3 regions of the Bradyrhizobium sp. NP1 genome follow, and region 2 is predicted to be linked to each of the others. Evidence: predicted binding sites of a transcription regulator. Region 2 holds the regulator's gene; each other region holds the start of a gene.
What was found. Region 2 encodes LexA, which represses DNA repair genes until DNA is damaged. Its sites were predicted from a motif close to TGTTCNNNNTGTGTTCNG; they were not measured.

Region 1 (6,629 bases), 3.5 Mb from region 2:
CGTCCGAAGCTGCAAGCGGAATCGCAACCTCGAAGGTCGAGCCTTCGCCCGGCTTGCTCTCAAGCGTGATGCGGCCGCCCATCCGCTTGACGATGCGTTCGGAAATGCTCAAGCCAAGGCCGGTGCCGCCATAGTTGCGGCCGATCCGCTCGTCCGCCTGCTCGAACTCGCGGAAGATGCGCGCCTGCGCTTCGGGCGCGATGCCGATGCCGGTGTCGCGCACCAGGAAGCTGATCTCGTTCGGCCAGATGCCGGGCTCGACGATCAGCGCCACGCCGCCGGTTGCCGTGAACTTGATGGCGTTGCCCGCGAGGTTGAGCAGCACCTGGCGCAGCCGCGCCGCGTCGCCGATCACCTGCGCCGGCAGCCGCTCGTCGACATAGGACGCGATCTCGATCTGGCGGGCCTGCGCGCGCGGCGCGAGCAGCTCGGTGATCTCCTCGATCAGCCCGGCCAGCGCGAACGGGCGGTGCTCCAGGTCGATCTTGCCGGCCTCGATCTTGGAATAGTCGAGCAGCTCCTCGATCAGCGACAGCAGCGCCTCGCCCGATGTCTTCACCGCCTTGGCATAGGTGGTCTGCTCGGCGGTCAGCGCGGTATCGAGCAGCAGCGAGCTCATGCCGATGATGCCGTTGAGCGGGGTGCGGATCTCGTGGCTGGTCATCGCGAGGAAGCGCGACTTGGCGCGGTTTGCGGCATCGGCCTGGTCCCGCGCGTCGCTCAGCGCGTGCTCGGCCTCGGTGCGGTCGGTGACGTCGCGCCCGACGCATCGCAGCTCCGCCGGCTGGCCGGCGTCGGACCGCACCAGGCCCTCGCGCCAGGCGATCCAGCGCGGCCCGAGCGCGGTCTCGATTCGCTGGTCGTGGACGCGGGTGCCGTTCGGCTCGAGCGCAGCGTCGCCCTGCTCCAGCAGCTTGAAGGTGAAGCGCGTGCCGATCAGCGCGCTGCGCGGTCGGTCGGCGAGCTCGCAATAGGCGTCGTTGACGAAGGTGATGTCGCCCGCTTCGTCGCGCAGCACGATCAGATCGCCCTGCGATTCGAACAGGCTGCGCGCGCGCTCCTCGGCTTCCTTCAGTTCCCAGTTGCGGTCGACCAGCGCCTCGTTGTGAGCTGCGAGCTTTCGCAAGCGCCGGCCGACCCAGCGCAGCCGCATGCTCATGACGGCGATCGCGACACAGGCGATCGCAAACAGGAAGCTCACGCCAAACGCAAAGGCCTGCGGGTTGTAGCCGGACTGGCTGTCGCGGGCGCCGATGACGAAACCGGCGGCGCTGCCGAACACGGCGGAGAAGACGGCCAGGCAGCGGACGGCGAAGGCGATCGAGGGATGGCGTCGTGCGAAGCGGCGCAAGCGTCGTTTGACCCGGAACAGGCGATTCATCGCTGATTACCTCGGGATTGTTTTTCTGTTTGCGGTTCGCTGGCCGCGACGACGATGCGCGGCCGATCTTGCGAAGTGCTTGAAGCCTGTCCTGTTTCGCGCAACCGCTGCGAACAGGGTTGATGAACGGTTAATCCGCTGCTTCAGAGCGAGGCTTGGGCGAGATGCAGCCGCTCGCCGCGGGCGCCGACGATCAGCGCCGCCGCCTCGCGGGGGGTGAACCTGCTGGAGCGGACGAAGATGCGGAAGTCGGCCGGACCCGTCGACGCAAGATAGATGACCGGTGCCGCGGTGGACGGGACGGCGGTCATGGCCACGAACTGGGTCGCCGGCGTGGCTTCGCAGGCGCTGTCGTTGGGGTCGGCGATGTCGTCGACCACGGCGAAGTCGGCGGTGTCCGCGCTGTCGGCGAGCGCCACCCGCACGGTGGCAAGCGCGGGATCATCGGTGAAGCTGACGCGCAGGTCAGCGTGCCAGGGAGCCGTGGCGATCTGGAGCGTATCCTGCCCGACCGCGATGCAGGGTTGCCGGCTTGGAAAAAACTCAATCCGGGCCAGGATCGCTGCAGCAAGCAAGGGAACCGCCGAGACCAGGACCTTGAAACGCAACATGATACGCCACTCGCAAAACCGGCGCCGGCGACAGGCCCGCGCTTATGGTTTGCGGAGGGTAAAGAAAACTCGTTACCGCCTCGTTGATGGCGCCTGCGTCGGCGCGTGCTTATGCCGCCCGCCGCGCGTCCTCGGCGAGCGCGCGGTAGGACAGCGCTTCGGCAAGATGGAGGCGACCGACCTTCTCGGCGCCGTCGAGGTCGGCGAGGGTGCGCGCCACGCGCAGCACGCGATGATAGCCGCGCGCCGACAGCCGCATGGTCTCGGCGGCCTCGCGCAGCAGCTTGGCGCCTTGCGCGTCGGGCTGCGCGATCTGTTCCAACAGCGCCGCGGGCGCTTCTGCATTGGTGCGGACATGCGGCAGGCCGGCCGCCGCAAAGCGCGCCGTCTGAACATCGCGTGCCGCGGCCACGCGCGCGGCGACCTCCGCTGATCCTTCCGCCGGCGGCGGCAGAATCAGGTCGGCGGCGGTGACAGCCGGCACCTCGATGCGCAGGTCGATACGGTCCATCAGCGGGCCGGAGATCCGCATCTGGTAGTCGGAGGTGCAGCGCTCGATCGGTGCGCGCTTGCAGGAATAGCCCGGCTCGAAGGCGTTGCCGCAGCGGCACGGGTTCATCGCCGCGACCAGCATGAAGCGCGCAGGGTAAGTGACGCGATGATTGGCGCGGGAGACCGCGACCTCGCCGTTCTCCAGCGGCTGGCGCAGCGAATCCAGCACACGCGGATCGAACTCCGGCAGCTCGTCGAGGAACAGCACGCCGTGATGGGCAAGCGAGATTTCGCCTGGCTTGGCGCGGATGCCGCCGCCGGTCAGCGCGGCCATGCTCGCGGAATGATGCGGGCTGCGGAACGGCCGCCGCGCGGTCAGCGCTCCGCCTTCGATCTCGCCGGCCACGGAGGCGATCATCGAGACGTCCAAGAGCTCCGACGGCGACAGCGGCGGCAGGATCGAGGGCAGCCGCGCCGCCAGCATCGACTTGCCGGCGCCGGGTGCGCCGATCATGAGCAGGTGGTGGCCGCCGGCAGCCGCGATCTCGAGCGCGCGCTTGGCGCTTTCCTGGCCCTTGATGTCGCGCAGGTCGAGCGTCTCGGAGGCCGCCTCGTGCACCCGCGGCGTCGGCCGCGACAGCACCTGCGTGCCCTTGAAGTGGTTGGCGATCTGGATCAGCGAGCTGGCGGCAATGATCTCGATGTCCGGGCTCGCCCAGGCCGCCTCGCTGCCGCAGGCCGCCGGGCAGATCAGGCCCTCCTCGCGCGCATTGGCGCCGATCGCCGCCGGCAAGACGCCTGCGACTGCTGCGATGGAGCCGTCGAGCCCGAGCTCGCCGAGCACGGTGAAGCCGGAAAGCGCGTCGGAAGGAATCGCGCCGATCGCCGCCATCAGGCCAAGCGCGATCGGCAGATCATAATGGCTGCCTTCCTTGGGCAGGTCGGCGGGCGCGAGGTTGACGGTGATTCGCCGCGCCGGCAGCGCCAGCCCCGAGGCGATCAGGGCCGAGCGCACCCGCTCGCGCGCCTCCGAGACCGCCTTGTCGGCAAGCCCGACGACGTGAAACGCCGGCAGGCCAGGCGACACCTGCACCTGCACGTCGACCGCGCGGGCCTCGATCCCCTCAAAGGCGACGGTGGAAACGCGCTGGACCATGCTGCCCCTTCTTCCGCAATCCACGGTAGCGGAAAGCATGGAAGAGGACAAGAACATTGCGAGAACATCGAGGGCGGAGGCCGGGCGGACTGCCAGGCGCCGGCGCTGATTCGCCTATCTAACCCTCTCGATTTACTTGCGAAACTTCAAAGCTTGAGGTCGGCCTGAACCAGCACCTTATGGCTGGTGCCGAGATGCTCCTGAAGTGCGGCGAGCGCGGCAAGTCCACAGGCCGTGTCCTGCTCGCCATTGCCGCCGCTGAGGCCTACGCCGCCGATCACCTCGCCATCGACCACGATGGGAAAGCCGCCGACGAACACTGCGAATTTTCCTTCAAAACTCCATTGAATTCCGAACGCCTCGTTGCCCGGCAGCGCCGGGCCGTTCGGCGCCTGGTTGAACAGATGGGTCGAGCGCTTGTGTCCTGCCGCGGTGAACGCCTTGTTCCAGGCGATCTGAGGACCCGTCACCCGCGCGCCGTCCATGCGTTCGAGCAGAAGCGGGAAGCCGCCATCGTCGGTGATGCACACCGTCTCCAGCACCTTGATGTCTGCGGCCTTGCGCAAGGCGGCCTCCGCCATCAGGCGAGCTTCGGTGCGTTCGAGCTTGAGAAAGGATCGCATGTCGTTGTTTCCGTTTGTTGGCGGCGTCAAACGCCGCGATAGATCGTCTTGATCTGGGTGTAGAACTCGAGCCCGGCGCGGCCGGATTCCCGGAAGGTCGAGGTGCTGGAGCGCTTGAGGCCGCCGAACGGCGCGTTGATCAGGTTGCCCGTCGTCGTGCGGTTGATCTTCACCGTGCCGGATTCGATGTCGCGCGCAAAGGCGTGCATCAGCTTCGGGTTGCGGGTGGCGATCGCCGCGGACAGGCCATACTCGCTGTCGTTGGCTTTCCGGATCGCATCCTCATAGCTCGTCACCTCGATCAGCGCGAGCACCGGGCCGAAGATCTCCTCGCGCGCAATGCGCATCTCCTGCGTCACGTCGCTGAAGATCGCCGGCGATACATAGTACCCGCTGTCATAGCCGGGCCCGCGCAGGTGCTCGCCGCCATAGAGCAGGCGCGCCTCGCGCTTGCCGATCTCGATATAGCGCAGCACGGTTTCGAGCTGGCGCGCGGTCGCCAGCGGGGTGATGTCGGTGCCGGCAGCCATGCCGCTGCCGATCTTGAGCGCCTTGACCCGGGCGATCAGCTTGTCCGTGAACGCCGCCTTGACCTCGCGCATGACAAGCACGCGGCTGGTGCCGGTGCAGGCCTGGCCCGTCAGCGACAGCCCGCCCTTCACCGCGAGGTCGACTGCCTGGTCGAGATCAGCGTCGTCCATGACGATCAGCGGGTTCTTGCCGCCAAGCTCCATCTGCGTGCGGGTGGTGATGCCGACCGAGCGATGGATCTGCTCGCCCGCCGCGGTCGAGCCGGTGAACGAGATCGCCCGCACCACAGGCGGTGTGGTGATCGCAGCGCCGACATCGCCGGCGCGGCCGCTGATGAAGTTGAGCACGCCCTTCGGGATGCCGGCCTGCACGAATGCCTCGGTGAGGCGGTAGCCCGACAGCGGAGCATCCGACGACGGCTTGAACACCACCGTATTGCCGGTGATCAGCGCCGGCGCGATCTTGCGCGCGGGGATCGAGACCGGAAAATTCCAGGGCGTGATGATCGAGACCACGCCGAGCGGTTCGCGCTCGGTGTAGACGGTCATGTTGGCGTCGTCCTGGGGGAAGATCTCGCCGGTGAAGGACTGGCCTTCGACCGCATAGAAGCGCAGCGTCTGCGCCGAGCGCAGGATCTCGTCCTTGGCAAGGTTGAGCGCCTTGCCCTGCTCGCGCGTCAACTCGGCGGCAAAGCGCTCGGCGTTGGCTTCGAGATAGCCGGCCGCCTGGTTGAGGATTTTCGCGCGCGCGGTGACCGGCGTCTTGCGCCAGGCAGCAAAGGCTGCGGCGGCGGCGCGGACGGCGCGCTCCGCGTCCTCAGCAGTCGAGGCGGGAAAGCGGCCGACGATATCGCTCGTATCGGCGGGATTGACGTTGTCGAGCCACTCGCCGCTTCCGCCGTCGACCCATTCTCCGTCGATGTAATTCCTGAATGCCTCGATCTTGTCCGCGGCGATCGCCGCCGCACGCGTTGCCATCATCTCTGCCATTGTTTCTAGCTCCAGAACAGAACGGCGCAGGTGGTGGCGACGAACAGGCCCGCCAGCACCGGCCCCAACAGGACCCGCACGGTGTCGAGCACCGGGACACGGGCAAATCCGGCCACCGCGATCAGGGATGACCAGGCGATCAAGGTGCCGCCGCCGGTCCATACCGATCCCATCTGACCCACCGCGCAGAGCGTCGTGACATCGAGGCCGACAGTCGGGCCGAGCGCGCCCGAAAGCGAGCCGGTCAGCGGCAGCCCGGCAAAGCCGGAGCCGTCGATGCCGGTGATCATGCCGACGATCAGCACGCCGAAGGCGACCAGGTAGTGGTTGTGCGGAATGAAGGCCTGCGCGGTCTGGATCAGGTCGAACAAGAGCGGCGGCGCCTGCGCGGCGGGCACGTTGAGAATGCCGGAAGCAAGCTCGCCGCCGGCGCCGAGGAAGAAGAAGCCGGCGATCGGCAGCACCGAGCCCATGGCCTTGAAGGCGAACACGAAGCCGTCGGTGATGTGGTCGGCGCAGACATCGAGGCTCTTGCGCGCGCCTTCGGCGGCGATCGTGGCCAGGATCATCAGCGCCGTGCCCATGCCGCCGACCAGCGCGGCCGCATCGCCGCCCTTGAGTTCCGGCAAGCCGCGCACGCCGAGCTTCGGCAGCACCATCAGCGCAATCACCACGGCAAAGCCGAGCGGCGTGAGAATCGCAAACAGCTTTGACCTGAACGCCCGGCGCTTTTCGTTCAGCGGCAGATGCTGGCGCAGCCTGGCGTCGATCGCGAGCGGTTCGTCATAGCTGGTGCCGCGGGCGATCTCGGCCTTGTCGAAACTGCCGGCCGTCTCCAGCCGCGCG
Region 2 (6,629 bases):
GGGACGGAAAAATGCTGCCACACGCCGGGCAAGTCGGTGAACCGCAAATCGATCATCTGGACTTTCTCGTCCTTGATCGCCTTAACGAGATCTTCGGCTGTCGTACAATTCAAAACCATGGCTTCACTCCCGTTGTGGAGAGGAGAAGAGAGCGCCTTGAGTTCGTGTAGCCCTTCGGGGGCTTGAGATTTTTGTCCACGTTGCAAGTGCAGCGGCGCTATGCCGGACCAGCCTCGATCCTGCATGGCAGCGTCCGCATTCAGGCCGACAGGTTAGCTTTGGTGCGGCCCGCGCATGAGCTTCATGGCGTCCTCGATGTGCCGCCAGGTCCTGGCCAGCTCCACCTCGCCTTTTGCTTCGAGATCGATGGCATTCTGGGCAGCTTCCGCAATGGCTTTGGCGCCGTGGGCTTCCAGCAACTGCCGCGCATAGCTATGGATTTCGATTTCTCGCATGGCGTCATCCTCCTCTTGCTCCAAGCAGCGCGGCCGTGAACTCCGGTCGGGCTGAGGACTGCAGATGTTGACACCTGTCAAGCGCTCCTAGTCTGCCTCCTGGTGAGGCGCACTTGCAAGAGCCCCTCCCGATGATGGGCCGCCAAGACCGGGTACCAGTAAGCAGGCCCGCTCGCCCTGGGCTTCGCCGGGGAGGAGGTCTGGCAAACCATCATACCAGTGGAGCAGATTTGACGTTCGCTACCCATTTGCCGCGATTTCCTCTTGCGAACGTCAAATCCAAAGCTCCACTGGCATCAACAGCTTGCTAGTGGTCCTTTCATTCTAACATTCGCAAACGTGCCTCCCAAATGGGATGCGAATGTTAGAATCGGACCACTAGGCTCAGACCTTGGTTGCCGGCGTGCGCTTGCTGCTCTGGCGCGCGATTGGGGCAATGGCTTTCCTTCGTCTGGCAGGCGGAGCGCCGACGCGGGATCAGGCCTGTGCACGCTTGCCCCACATTCTGCATCTGTTCTGCTGTTCGGCTCATGACACCTTGCGGTAGCCTCAAGTCGCCGAGGGTCATGCAGGGTGTATCCGTATGGCGGAGCGGGAGAGGCCGCATCGCGCGCCGGGATTTGCGGGCGGCATCGCCGGCACGTGGCCGCCGCGTGGCGCGACGCTGGCCGGCGGTTTCGCGCCGGCCGGCCTTGGCCTCTGGCCCGCGCTGGTCGAGACGCTGCGGCAATGGGTGCGCGCCGAGGCCGGTGCCGGCCGCCTGCTGCCATGGGTCCCGGTCGCCTTCGGCACCGGCATCGCGCTTTATTTCGCCGCCGATCATGAGCCCGTGCTCGCGGCCGCCATTGTCGCTGCCGCAGTGCTCGTGCTGGCGGCGTTCCTGTTGCGGCGGAGCCGGCTGTTTCCCGCCGCACTTCTGATCGCGGCCGCGGCCTGCGGCTTTGCGGTCGCAACCGCCAAGACCGCGCGGGTCGCGCACGCCGTGCTGGCGCGGCCGGCTTTTGGGGTGTCGCTCTCGGGCTTTGTCGAGACGCGCGACATCCGCGAGCGCACCGATCGCTTCGTGCTGCGGGTGAGGGACATGGATGGGCCGCGCCTGTCGGCGAAGCTGGAGCGCGTGCGGCTTTCGGTGCGCAAAGGCACCGCGCCCGACGTCGGCAGCTTCGTCGAGCTGAAGGCGCGGCTGCAGCCGCCGCTCGCGCCGCTGCGGCCGGGCAGCTACGATTTCGCCCGCGACCTCTATTTCCAGGACATCGGCGCGACCGGCTTCGTGACCGGCGCGATCAAGATCGTTGAGCCACCGGTCTCCGGCGGCCTGGCGCTGCGCTACGCGGCGTTCATGCAGGGCCTGCGCGACGCGATCGATGCGCGCATCCGCACCGTGCTCGACGGCGACAAGCGTGCGATCGCGACCGCGCTTCTCACCGGGCGGCGCGATGCCATCAGCGAGCCCGTCAACGACGCGATGTTCATCTCGGGGCTCGGCCATGTGCTGTCGATCTCGGGCTACCACATGGCGGTCGTGGCCGGCGTCGTGTTCTTCGCCGTGCGCGCGCTGCTTGCGCTGGTTCCGGGACTGGCGGTCGGTGCGCCGATCAAGAAGTGGTCAGCGGCGGCAGCGCTCGTTGCGGCCGCCTTCTATCTGTTGCTCTCGGGCGCGGAGGTTGCGACCCAGCGGTCGTTCTTCATGACGGCCGTAGTGCTGATCGCCGTCATGGTCGACCGTCGCGCCATCACCTTCCGCACGCTGGCGGTCGCAGCGCTGATCGTGCTCGCGATCGCGCCGGAAGCGCTGGTACATCCGAGTTTCCAGATGTCGTTTGCGGCAACGCTTGGCCTGGTTGCGCTGGTGCAGATCGGGATGCCGCGCCTGCTCGCGACGCCGGAGAGCTCTGCGACCGCGCGCGTTGCGCTGTGGGGCGGGCGCGAGCTCGTCATGCTGGTGCTGGCCTCGCTGGTGGCGGGACTGGCGACCACGCCTTACGCCGCTTTCCACTTCCACCGCGTCACCCCTTACGGCCTCCTCGCCAACCTTCTGGCGATGCCGGTCGTCTCGGCGCTCGTGATGCCGGCGGGCCTGCTCGGGCTCGCGGCGATGCCGTTCGGCTTCGACGGCCTGTTCTGGTGGCTGATGGGGATCGGGATCGACTGGATGATCGTGGTCACGCAATGGGTCGCGGCGCTGCCCGGCGCGATCGGCCGCATGGCGGCGTTCGGCATCGCTCCGGTCATCGTGGCGAGCCTTGGCCTCATCCTGATGGGCCTGTTGCGCTCGCCGCTGCGCTGGTCGGGCGCGGTTGCGCTGGCCGCAGCTATCGTCTGGGCGGTCGCGACGCCGCTGCCCGACGTCCTGGTTTCCGGCGACGGCCGCAACGTCGCCGTGCGTGGTCGGGACGGGCGGCTGCACCTGATGAGGACGGCGAAGGACGCGTTTCTGGTGAAGGAATGGCTGGCCGCGGACGCCGACCCGCGGCCGCCGGTCGATGCCAGCCTTGGCGAGGGGGTGTCCTGCGACGAGGCCGGCTGCGTGGCCGCGATGGCCGATGGCGGGCTCGTCACGCTTGCCGATCATGCCGCGGCGCTTGGAGACGACTGTGCGCGTGCAGCGCTGGTCGTGACGGCACGGCAGGCGCCGGCGCAATGCGAGGCCGCAACCATCGACCGCGCGCGCCTGCAAAGGCAGGGCACGCTGTCGGTTCGCCGTACGCGCCAGGGATTTTCCATCGGCGCGGTCAAGCCGCAGGGCTTCGACCGCCCATGGTCCCTGGCAATCGCTGGCGAGGGCGAGGTGGACGTCTCACCTGTTCTCAGGTCACCGCAAACCGCTCCGCGCGATGCGACACCGGCGGAGACCGATTTGCAGGCGGACGACTAGCGCGGCGCGCTCAACCCACGGGCTGCCGTCGCGGTGCCGGCGTCTCCACGGCAGGAGCTGCCTTCTCCGGGGTTCGCTGCGTCACCGGGAGTTGCAGCACCCGCGCACGCTGGCCTTCGCACAGTTGCGTCACCAGCACGAAGCTGCCATCCGGAAATTCGATCGCGTCATGGTGCCGTTCGGGCACGAGCGGATCGATCTTGCCGAACTTGCCGACGCGCGAGTTGATCGTCTTGGTCCAGATCCACCGGCTGTCGTATCTGACATCGGCGGCGAAGGCCAGCTCGGTACCGGGAAGCAGGCAAACCGCGACGCCTGGTTCGCGCTCGCTTGCGAAGCCGCGTGTCGAAGTCCCGCGGAAGGACGTTGTGATCAGTTCTTCGCCGACCTCGGCGGGACGGGACGCCACGGCATGCAGACTGTAGTCACACATCGGGTTGCTCCTCGTTCGAGATAGCGACCCGTGCCTGTGTGCGTGTCCCTGAGCATGCTCGCCGCACAATGCCTTTCGCCTGTGCCGCGAGGAGACCGATTGTTGTTTGTCGATCTTGCTGCGGGAGGCGCGGGCCCTATCAAAGTGGACGATAACGCCAACCCTTGGCTTCCTTGTAGGCAATTCTGCGACTCGCGGCCTGCGCGGCCATCACAAATTAGTTTGGCGTGAAGCGCAGTTTCTTTGGAACAAAAATGGCCTCTCGCGCATAGGCAGGGGGCTTCTGTCCGAGCAATGAGGACAGCGCGCGCGTTTTCCCGGCTGCCCATTTTCTTGTCACGTTTCCTGTCACGCGCTTCGCCTTATAAGCATGAGCGCGCTTGCGCTGTTGTCGCTGGCTCGTTGCTCCGTTTGGCATGCGAGCCTTGCAACGCGCGACAACACCACACGCGGCCGAGGCGGCGTTCAACCGCCGCGACCGTCCTGTACGCGGTGCCACTCAGTACTTCCGATACAGCCCGATCAGCTTGCCCTGGATCTTGACGCGGTTCGGCGGGAGTATCCGGACCTCGTAGGCCGTGTTGGCCGGCTCCAGCGCAATGGAAGCACCTCGGCGGCGAAAACGTTTCAGCGTCGCTTCCTCGTCATCGATCAGCGCGACGACGATGTCGCCGGTGTCGGCACTCTCGTTGCGCTGGATCAAAGCCATGTCGCCGTCGAGGATACCGGCATCGACCATGGAGTCGCCGCGCACCTCGAGCGCGTAGTGCTCACCGGAGCCGAGCATGTCGGGCGGCACGCTGATGGTGTGGCTGCGGGTCTGCAGTGCCTCGATCGGTGTGCCGGCGGCGATGCGGCCCATGACGGGCACCGCGACCGGACGCTCACCGTCATCGGCGGTGGAGCTGGCGCTGCGGCCCTTGCCGAGATTGCCTTCGATGACGCTCGGGGTGAAGCCGCGGCGGCTGCCGCCGCCGCTTGCGGAAAGCTCGGGCAGCTTGATCACCTCGATGGCGCGGGCGCGGTTGGGCAGGCGACGGATGAAGCCGCGTTCTTCCAGTGCGGTGATGAGGCGGTGGATGCCGGATTTCGAGCGCAGGTCGAGTGCGTCCTTCATCTCGTCGAACGAGGGCGGGACGCCGGCCTCTTTCAGCCGTTCATTGATGAAACGCAGAAGTTCGTACTGTTTGCGCGTGAGCATCTCGAGCAAGTCCCCCGGTTGATGGTGCCGATTGATGCGACCACGGGAGCGCGGCTCCCATTCTCGGCATCAAAGTAGATACCAGCACTCGAAACAAATCATGAACGGACACTATATGTTCGATATGTGTTCCGCAACCACTTAATTTCCGGTGAACGCGCTCCGAGGGCGCGGAACCGCTGCCCGATCGCCTCAGTCAGGCAGTCGCAGCACGTCGCAAGACGCGCCCGCTTTCGCCGCCGGCGCAAATGGCGGACGGATCAGAAGTGCCTGTGCCGCAGCGAGATTCGCAACCAGCGAGCTGTCCTGGTGATTGACCGGCGTGGCGATCAGCGTGCCGTCGTCGCGCTCGTCGAGCCGCGCGCGCAAGTAATCCTCGCGCTGATCGTTGGCGCCGACGTCGCGGCCGAGCAGGGCGGTTTCACGTGCATGGTGAATCACCGAGCGACCCGAAAGCGCGCGAATCAACGGCACCAGAAACAGGAAGGCGCAGACATAGGAGGAAACCGGATTGCCGGGCAGGCCGATCACCCGGAGCGCGCCGAGCCGGCCGTGCATCATCGGCTTGCCCGGGCGCATCGCAATGCGCCAGAACGCCATGGTCACGCCTTCTGCCCGAAGCGACCGGTGCACCAGGTCATGGTCGCCGACCGAGGCGCCGCCGGTCGTGATCAGGATGTCGGCGCCGGAATCCCGGGCGCGGCGGATGCCCGACGTGGTCGCTTCCAGCGTGTCGGCGGCGACCCCGAGATCGATCGTGTCGGCGCCCTCGGCGCGCGCCAGCGCGCGCAGCGAATAGCCGTTGGAATAGACGATCTGGCCCGGGCCGGGCGTTGAGCCGGGCATCACCAGCTCGTCGCCGGTCGCCAGGATCGCGACCTTGGGCCGGCGCCGCACCGGAAGGTTGGGGTGATTCATGGCGGCCGCGAGCGACAGATGACGGTCGCCAAGCCGGGTGCCTCCTTGCAGCAGCACCTCGCCCTGCCTGAAATCGATGCCGGGGCCGCGGATATGGCGGCCGACGCTGGCCGCCTCGGTGATGCGGATGGTGTTGCCGTCGGCCTCGGTGTCCTCCTGGATCACCACGGCATCGGCGCCGTCGGGGATGACGCCGCCGGTGAAGATGCGCACGGCCTCGCCTTGCCCGACCCGTCGTTCGAACGGGCGGCCGGCTGCGACCTCGCCGATCACGGTCAGCCGCGCGCCTGCCTGCGCCGCATCCGCCGCGCGCACCGCGTAGCCGTCCATCGCCGACATCGCCTGCGGCGGCTGGTTGCGCAGCGCAGCGACATCGCGCGCCAGCACGCGATGGTAGGCGGCATCCAGCGCCACCATTTCCTGTTCCAGCGGTTCGCTGTCTGCGAGGATCGCGGCCAAAGCGTCGGCAACCGGCATGAGGGCCACAGCGAAAACTCCTAAAATTCCTAGATCCCGAGTGCCTCGAGCGCGTCGGCGACGTCGCGCGACGATCGCACCTCGACCGCCTGCAGGCCGCAGGCCCGCGCACCCTCGATGTTTTCGGCGAGATCGTCGAAGAACACAATGCGCGAGGCGGGCACCCCGATCGCTTTCACGACATGATCATAGGCGGCGGTATCCGGCTTGCGCAGGCCGATCGTCGAGGACAGGTAGATTTCGCGGAAATGGCCGAGCAGGGGGCCATAG
Region 3 (6,629 bases), 100 kb from region 2:
CTCTTCCGCAGGCGCGGCGGGCTGGTCGGCGAACTCGATCACGGCGAGCCCTTCCGCGAGCTTCAGCGCGGTCTCAAAACTTTCCGCAAGCCGCTGGCCGATGTCCGGCCGCACCACGACGCGGTCGACCACGACGTCGATGTCATGCGGGAATTTCTTGTCGAGGGAAGGCGCCTCCGCAAGCTCGTGGAAGGTGCCGTCGATCTTGACGCGCTGAAAGCCCTTCTTCAGGTATTCGGCGAGCTCCTTGCGGTATTCGCCTTTGCGGCCGCGCACGACGGGCGCGAGCAAATAGAGCCGGGTGCCCTCGGGCAGCGCCAGCACGCGGTCGACCATCTGCGAGACGGTCTGGCTCTCGATCGGCAGTCCCGTGGCGGGCGAGTAGGGCACGCCGACGCGCGCCCAGAGCAGGCGCATGTAGTCGTAGATCTCGGTGACGGTGCCGACGGTCGAGCGCGGATTGCGCGAGGTCGTCTTCTGCTCGATCGAGATCGCCGGCGACAGCCCGTCGATCTGGTCGACGTCGGGCTTCTGCATCATCTCGAGGAACTGCCGCGCGTAGGCCGAGAGCGACTCGACATAGCGGCGCTGGCCCTCGGCATAGATGGTGTCGAAGGCGAGCGAGGATTTTCCTGAGCCGGACAGACCCGTGAACACGACGAGCCTGTCGCGCGGAATCTCGACGTCGATGTTCTTCAAGTTGTGCTCGCGGGCGCCGCGGATCGTGATCGCGCGCGTCCCGGAGCCGGCGTTTTGTTGGCGCTTCGCCCTGAGCACTTCATCCATATCGGCATTTCCAGACGCGCGGAGCGCGCTTTCGCTTTTTGACTCGGCATGATGTTTTCGGAAAACCGGTACCGATTTTTCCGTATCATGCCGCAGGCGCACGTCGGGAAAAGCCTCCGCGATCAGACGCCGTTGGGTGATGCTCGGAACATAGGAAGAACGGGTGGCGATTACCAGAGCCGTGTGCGAATCATCAACGGATTGTTGGTGCGCCAGTGTCCCGTGAACCGCCACACTGGCAGCAGATGGCACGAAAGCTGCGCCCAAAAAGCAAAAGGCCGGCTCGAGCCGGCCTTTTCCTCGACGCTGGAACCTGGTCGGCGCGGATCAGAACCTTGCGATGATCGGGGCGCCGAAGTGGTAGTTGATGCGCACCGCGACGAGGTCGACGTCGCCACCGGAGCGGTAGGCATCCGCCAGCGGCACGATGTTGGTGAAGCTCACATTGCGGCGGCCCGAGAAGATGTGGTCGTATTCGAGGCCGACCGACCAGTCGCGGGAGAGGCCGACTTCCACGCCGGTGCCCACCGCGCCGCCCCAGTGCGATTGATAGCCGGTCGAGCTCGTGACCACGCCGGTCGCGCTTGAGGTGAAATCGAAGCGCTGGTCGACGACGCCGGCGCCGCCCTTCACGTACCAGAGCACGCTGTTCCAGGCGTAGCCGACCTGCCCCGTGATCAGGCCGAGCGCATCGATCCGCGTGTTGATGTTGTTCAGGGCGTTGGCGAGGTTCTGCGTGCCGGCGCTGATGTTGGCAACATCGCCCTGGCCTTCGAGGCCGAATACCCAATTCGCTTGTTGCCAGCGATAGCCGAGCTGGCCGCCGCCGATCGCGCCGCCCGCGCTGTAGCAGCCAAGGCCGGCCCCGGTCGACAGGTTGTCGCGGCAGTCGTGTGCCCAGCCGCCGCCGGCATTGCCGCCGATGTAGAAACCGCTCCAGTCATAGATCGGCGCCAGCGGGGGCGCCTTGGTGTAGGCCCGCGGAAGGTCCGCCGCGAGCGCATGAGCCGCCCCCAGCGCCACCACGCCCACCGCAGCGAGTACGATCCTGTTCATATTGTGTTGCTCCAATTTCGTGTTGCGCTATTCCCGCGATTTCAAGATCAGCGCGCCCGGTCTTTAATCCCGCGGCGTGTGATGGAAGCGTGATAGCGACGCGAAAAGCGAAATCCCGTTACCGAAAGGCAACAGCCCAGGCGCAACCGCAGGATGCGTCATCGCGCCGGCGTCAAGCGAGCAGGCGGCGCAAAACAAAAAGGCCGGCGTGACGCCGGCCTTTTGCAGTGAAGCTGTGTTGTCGCGCGATCAGTACTTCGCGATCACGGGACCGCCCCAGCGATAGTTGACGCGGACGAGACCCATATCGATGTCCTGGGTGATGCGCGCAGAGCCGAACGCGAGGCCGCCAGGGGTGAGGAAGTTGTAATTGCGGTTGCCGGTGAAGATGTGGTCGTACTCGACGCCGACCGACCAGTTCGGGGCGAAGCCGAACTCGAGGCCCGCACCAACCGTGCCGCCCCAGCGCGTGTCGTTGGCGGAGGCGAGCAGCGTCCCCGGAGGTGGTACGATCGAGGCGGGGCCCGCAAACACGTTAAAGCTGTCGCCGACAACGGCGCCGCCGCCCTTCACATAAAGCAGCACGTTGTTCCAAGTGTAGCCGATCTGGCCGGTGAACAGGCCAAATGCGTCGATCCGGGTGCGGTTGCGATTACCGGTGAAGATGCCGATGTTGTCGCCCGTGAAGTCGGCCCAGTTGCCCTGGCCTTCGAGGCCGAACACCCAGTTCGACATCTGCCAGCGGTAGCCGATCTGTCCACCGACCGTGCCTCCGGTGGCATTGCGGCATCCGTCAGCAGCAAATGGGGTGAGAGGCACCGCTCCAACGGCGAGGATGGTCGCGCAGTTGTGCGATGAGCCGCCGCCGCCGTTGAAACCGACGTAGAACCCGGTCCAGTCATAGATCGCGGCGATCGGCGCCGGAGGCGCCTTGGTGTAGGGCCGTGCCGCGAGATCGGCGGCGGAAGCGGGAGCGGCCATGCTGACCGCGGCCAGACCCAGCGCACCCAACAAAATCTTTCTCATTACATCCCCTCCGGATTTCATCCGCTTCATGGTCCCCAAAGCGGATCGCCGTCTGTCTCAAGCGGCGAGAACCATCCAAATTCCGGCTGAAAACATAGCCGATTCATACCGAATTACCGTCTCCGAAAAGCAACACACGGTAGCGAAGTGGGGGCGCCGGAAGTTAATGTTTTTTAATCTGAATTGGCCCGCGAGACTGCTTCCGGCGAGATTTGGCCGTCATCACGGCGTTAGATTCTGTTGGTGCCGGACCGGGGCTTGGAGGAATCCCGGAACAAAACTGGAACATCGTCGAGATGCGCGCTATATGTGTGGATAGCGGGAGCGGACAGGGCGCCGCCCGCGAGCGAGGCGTATAGGTCGTGCGTCGCGGCATGGCGGACGGCTGGCCAGTAATTTCGAGAGTGGAGAAGGGTGATGGCGGGAAGCGTGAACAAGGTGATTCTGGTCGGCAATCTCGGCAAGGATCCGGAGATCCGGCGAACCCAGGATGGGCGGCCGATCGCCAATCTCAGCGTGGCGACCTCGGAGAGCTGGCGCGACAAGGCGACCGGCGAACGCAAGGAAAAGACCGAGTGGCACCGCGTCGTCATCTTCAACGAGGGCCTGTGCAAGGTCGCCGAGCAGTATCTGAAGAAGGGGGCCAAGGTCTATATCGAGGGCCAGTTGCAGACCCGCAAATGGACCGACCAGAGCGGCGCGGAAAAATATTCGACCGAGGTCGTGCTGCAGGGCTTCAACTCCAATCTCACCATGCTCGACGGCCGCTCCTCCGGCGGCGGCAGCTTCGGCGCGGATGAGGGCGGCGGCGATTTCGGCTCGGCCGGTGCCTCGAGCCCGCCACGCCGGGCGGTTGCGGCCGGCAGCCGCAACAGCGACATGGATGACGACATCCCGTTCTGACGGCTGACGAACGTCATCCGCGCCCCGAGCGGGGCGACCGGCGATTTGAAGCCGGGTCTTGCGGATTCGACGCAAGGGTCTTCGCGGCTTCGCGAAACGGGCCGCGTTTAAAGCGCTTTGTGAAGCTCCCTGGAGGCGCGCCGCCCCGGCTTCGGCGCGGCCGCTCGAACGCGCTGAAAATGGCGACCAAAACCGGTTTCGAGAGGCGATTTCGGGGGCTGACAACCGGTCGCTGAAGGGGCCCGTAAGTCACTGTAAAAACGAAGGGAAAAAGCGCCGCCCAAGGGCCGTCCGGGGTGGCGATTTCGCCTCCGATGCGCTATATGATTCCGCATAGCGTCGGATTTGACATTCGCTCTAGGTGTAGGGCGGGGCGTGTCGGCGAATGTCAAATCCGAACCGCTGTCCGCCAACCCATCCTGGCTGGTGTTTCCTTGGTTCTCGGCTTCGCACCAGAACGCGCTGGCGATCGCGTGCGAAGGCCGGACGAGGGAATAGCAGCGCGAACGACTGACCGGATCCTCCTTGTCTGACACCGACGATAACAAGCCCGGCGAGCCGCCGGCGCCTTCCGATATTCGGCCCGTCTCCATCCTCGACGAGATGAAGCGCAGCTACCTCGATTACGCCATGAGCGTGATCGTGGCGCGCGCGCTGCCGGACGCGCGCGACGGCCTGAAGCCGGTGCACCGGCGCATCCTGTTCTCAATGCATGAGCAGGGCTACACGCCCGACAAGAAGCACAAGAAGTCGGCCGGCATCGTCGGCGACGTGATGGGCCAGTACCATCCGCACGGCGACCAGGCGATCTACGACGCGCTGGTGCGCATGGCGCAGGGCTTCTCCATGCGCGAGCCGCTGGTCGACGGCCAGGGCAATTTCGGCTCGGTCGACGGCGATCCGCCGGCGGCGATGCGCTACACGGAATCCCGGCTCGCCAAGATCGCGCTGTCGCTGCTCGACGACATCGACAAGGACACGGTCGACTTCCAGGACAACTACGATGGCTCGGCGAGGGAGCCCACCGTCCTGCCGGCGCGCTTCCCGAACCTGCTGGTCAACGGCGCCGGCGGCATCGCGGTCGGCATGGCGACCAACATCCCGCCGCACAATCTCGGCGAGGTGATCGACGCCGCCACCGCGCTGATCGACAATCCCGCGCTGTCGATTGACGAACTCATCAACATCATTCCGGGTCCGGATTTCCCGACCGGCGGCATCATCCTCGGCCGCCAGGGCATCCGTTCGGCCTATCACCTCGGCCGCGGCTCGATCGTGATGCGCGGCAAGGTGACGATCGACACCATCCGCAAGGATCGCGAAGCGATCATCGTCACGGAGATCCCCTACCAGGTCAACAAGGCGACGATGGTCGAGCGCATCGCCGAACTGGTGCGCGAGAAGAAGATCGAGGGCATCAGCGATCTGCGCGATGAATCCGACCGCGACGGCTATCGCGTGGTGGTCGAGCTGAAGCGCGACGCCATGGCGGACGTGGTGCTGAACCAGCTCTACCGCTACACGCCGCTGCAGACGACGTTCGGCGCCAACATGGTCGCGCTCGACAACGGCCGTCCTGAGCTGATGAACCTCAAGGACATGCTGACGATCTTCGTCGCATTCCGCGAGCATGTGGTCACGCGCCGCACCAAGTACCTGCTCGGCAAGGCGCGCGACCGCGCCCATATCCTGGTCGGCCTTGCGATCGCGGTCGCCAACATCGACGAAATCATCCGCGTGATCCGCACCTCGCCCGATCCGAACACCGCGCGCGAGACGCTGATGTCGCGCGACTGGCCGGCGCAGGACGTCAGTGCGATGATCACGCTGATCGACGATCCCAGGCACAAGCTCAACCCGGACGGCACCGCGCGGCTGTCGATGGAGCAGGCGAAAGCCATCCTCGACCTGCGCCTGCAGCGGCTGACCGCGCTCGGCCGCGACGAGATCTCCGAGGAGCTCGACAAGCTCGCCATCGAGATCGCCGACTACCTCGACATCCTGCGCTCGCGCGCCCGCGTGCAGGCGATCATCAAGGCCGAGCTCGCCGCCGTGAAGGCGGAATTCGCCAATCCGCGCCGCACCCAGATCATCGAGCAGGAAGGCGAGGTCGAGGACGAGGACCTGATCCAGCGCGAGGACATGGTCGTCACCGTCTCGCACGCCGGCTACGCCAAGCGCGTGCCGCTGTCGGCCTATCGCGCGCAGCGCCGCGGCGGCAAGGGCCGCGCCGGCATGCAGACCCGCGAGGAGGATTTCGTCAGCCGCCTGTTCGTGGCGTCCACCCACACGCCGGTGCTGTTCTTCTCCTCGCGCGGCCAGGTCTACAAGGAGAAGGTCTGGCGGCTGCCGGTGGCGGCTCCCAACGGGCGCGGCAAGGCGCTGATCAACATCCTGCCGCTCGAGCAGGGCGAGCGCATCACCACCATCATGCCGCTGCCGGAGGATGAATCGTCCTGGGCCCAGCTCGACGTGATGTTCGCCACGACAGGCGGCAATGTCCGCCGCAACAAGCTGTCCGACTTCGTCGACGTGCGCCGCTCCGGCATCATCGCGATGAAGCTGGATGAGAGTGAGGCGATCGTCGACGTGCAGATCTGCACCGAGCGCGACGACGTGCTTCTGACCGCGGCGGGCGGCCAGTGCATCCGCTTTCCCGTCACCGACGTGCGGGTGTTCACGGGCCGCACCTCGATGGGCGTGCGCGGCATCGCGCTGCCCAAGGACGACAAGGTGATCTCGCTCACCATCCTGCGCCACATGGACGTCGACGCCGAGGAGCGCGCCGCCTATCTGCGTCGCGCCAACGCGGTGCGGCGTGGCGGCGTGGAAGAGGAGGCGGGCACCGACGCCGAGGA

Region 1: QOU61_RS00905 (YifB family Mg chelatase-like AAA ATPase) is a predicted target of LexA. The motif match lies at 3,690-3,707, and genes of this name have one in related genera.
Region 3: QOU61_RS18385 (single-stranded DNA-binding protein) is a predicted target of LexA. The motif match lies at 3,139-3,156, and genes of this name have one in related genera.

The regions. Positions count from the first base shown of each region.
Region 1 is NZ_CP127385.1:188,785-195,413, reverse strand. Features, by position in the region: gene QOU61_RS00915 (PAS domain-containing hybrid sensor histidine kinase/response regulator) at 1-1,381, opposite strand, end outside; gene QOU61_RS00910 (hypothetical protein) at 1,525-1,992, opposite strand; gene QOU61_RS00905 (YifB family Mg chelatase-like AAA ATPase) at 2,102-3,640, opposite strand; gene QOU61_RS00900 (GlcG/HbpS family heme-binding protein) at 3,787-4,263, opposite strand; gene QOU61_RS00895 (aldehyde dehydrogenase family protein) at 4,290-5,783, opposite strand; gene QOU61_RS00890 (hypothetical protein) at 5,789-6,629, opposite strand, start outside.
Region 2 is NZ_CP127385.1:3,734,243-3,740,871, forward strand. Features, by position in the region: gene glnA (type I glutamate--ammonia ligase) at 1-119, opposite strand, end outside; gene QOU61_RS17865 (hypothetical protein) at 273-455, opposite strand; gene QOU61_RS17870 (ComEC/Rec2 family competence protein) at 1,039-3,330, shown strand; gene QOU61_RS17875 (hypothetical protein) at 3,341-3,763, opposite strand; gene lexA (transcriptional repressor LexA) at 4,263-4,964, opposite strand; gene QOU61_RS17885 (molybdopterin molybdotransferase MoeA) at 5,157-6,368, opposite strand; gene QOU61_RS17890 (HAD-IA family hydrolase) at 6,389-6,629, opposite strand, start outside.
Region 3 is NZ_CP127385.1:3,839,025-3,845,653, forward strand. Features, by position in the region: gene uvrA (excinuclease ABC subunit UvrA) at 1-786, opposite strand, end outside; gene QOU61_RS18375 (outer membrane protein) at 1,114-1,842, opposite strand; gene QOU61_RS18380 (outer membrane protein) at 2,092-2,868, opposite strand; gene QOU61_RS18385 (single-stranded DNA-binding protein) at 3,286-3,771, shown strand; gene gyrA (DNA gyrase subunit A) at 4,297-6,629, shown strand, end outside.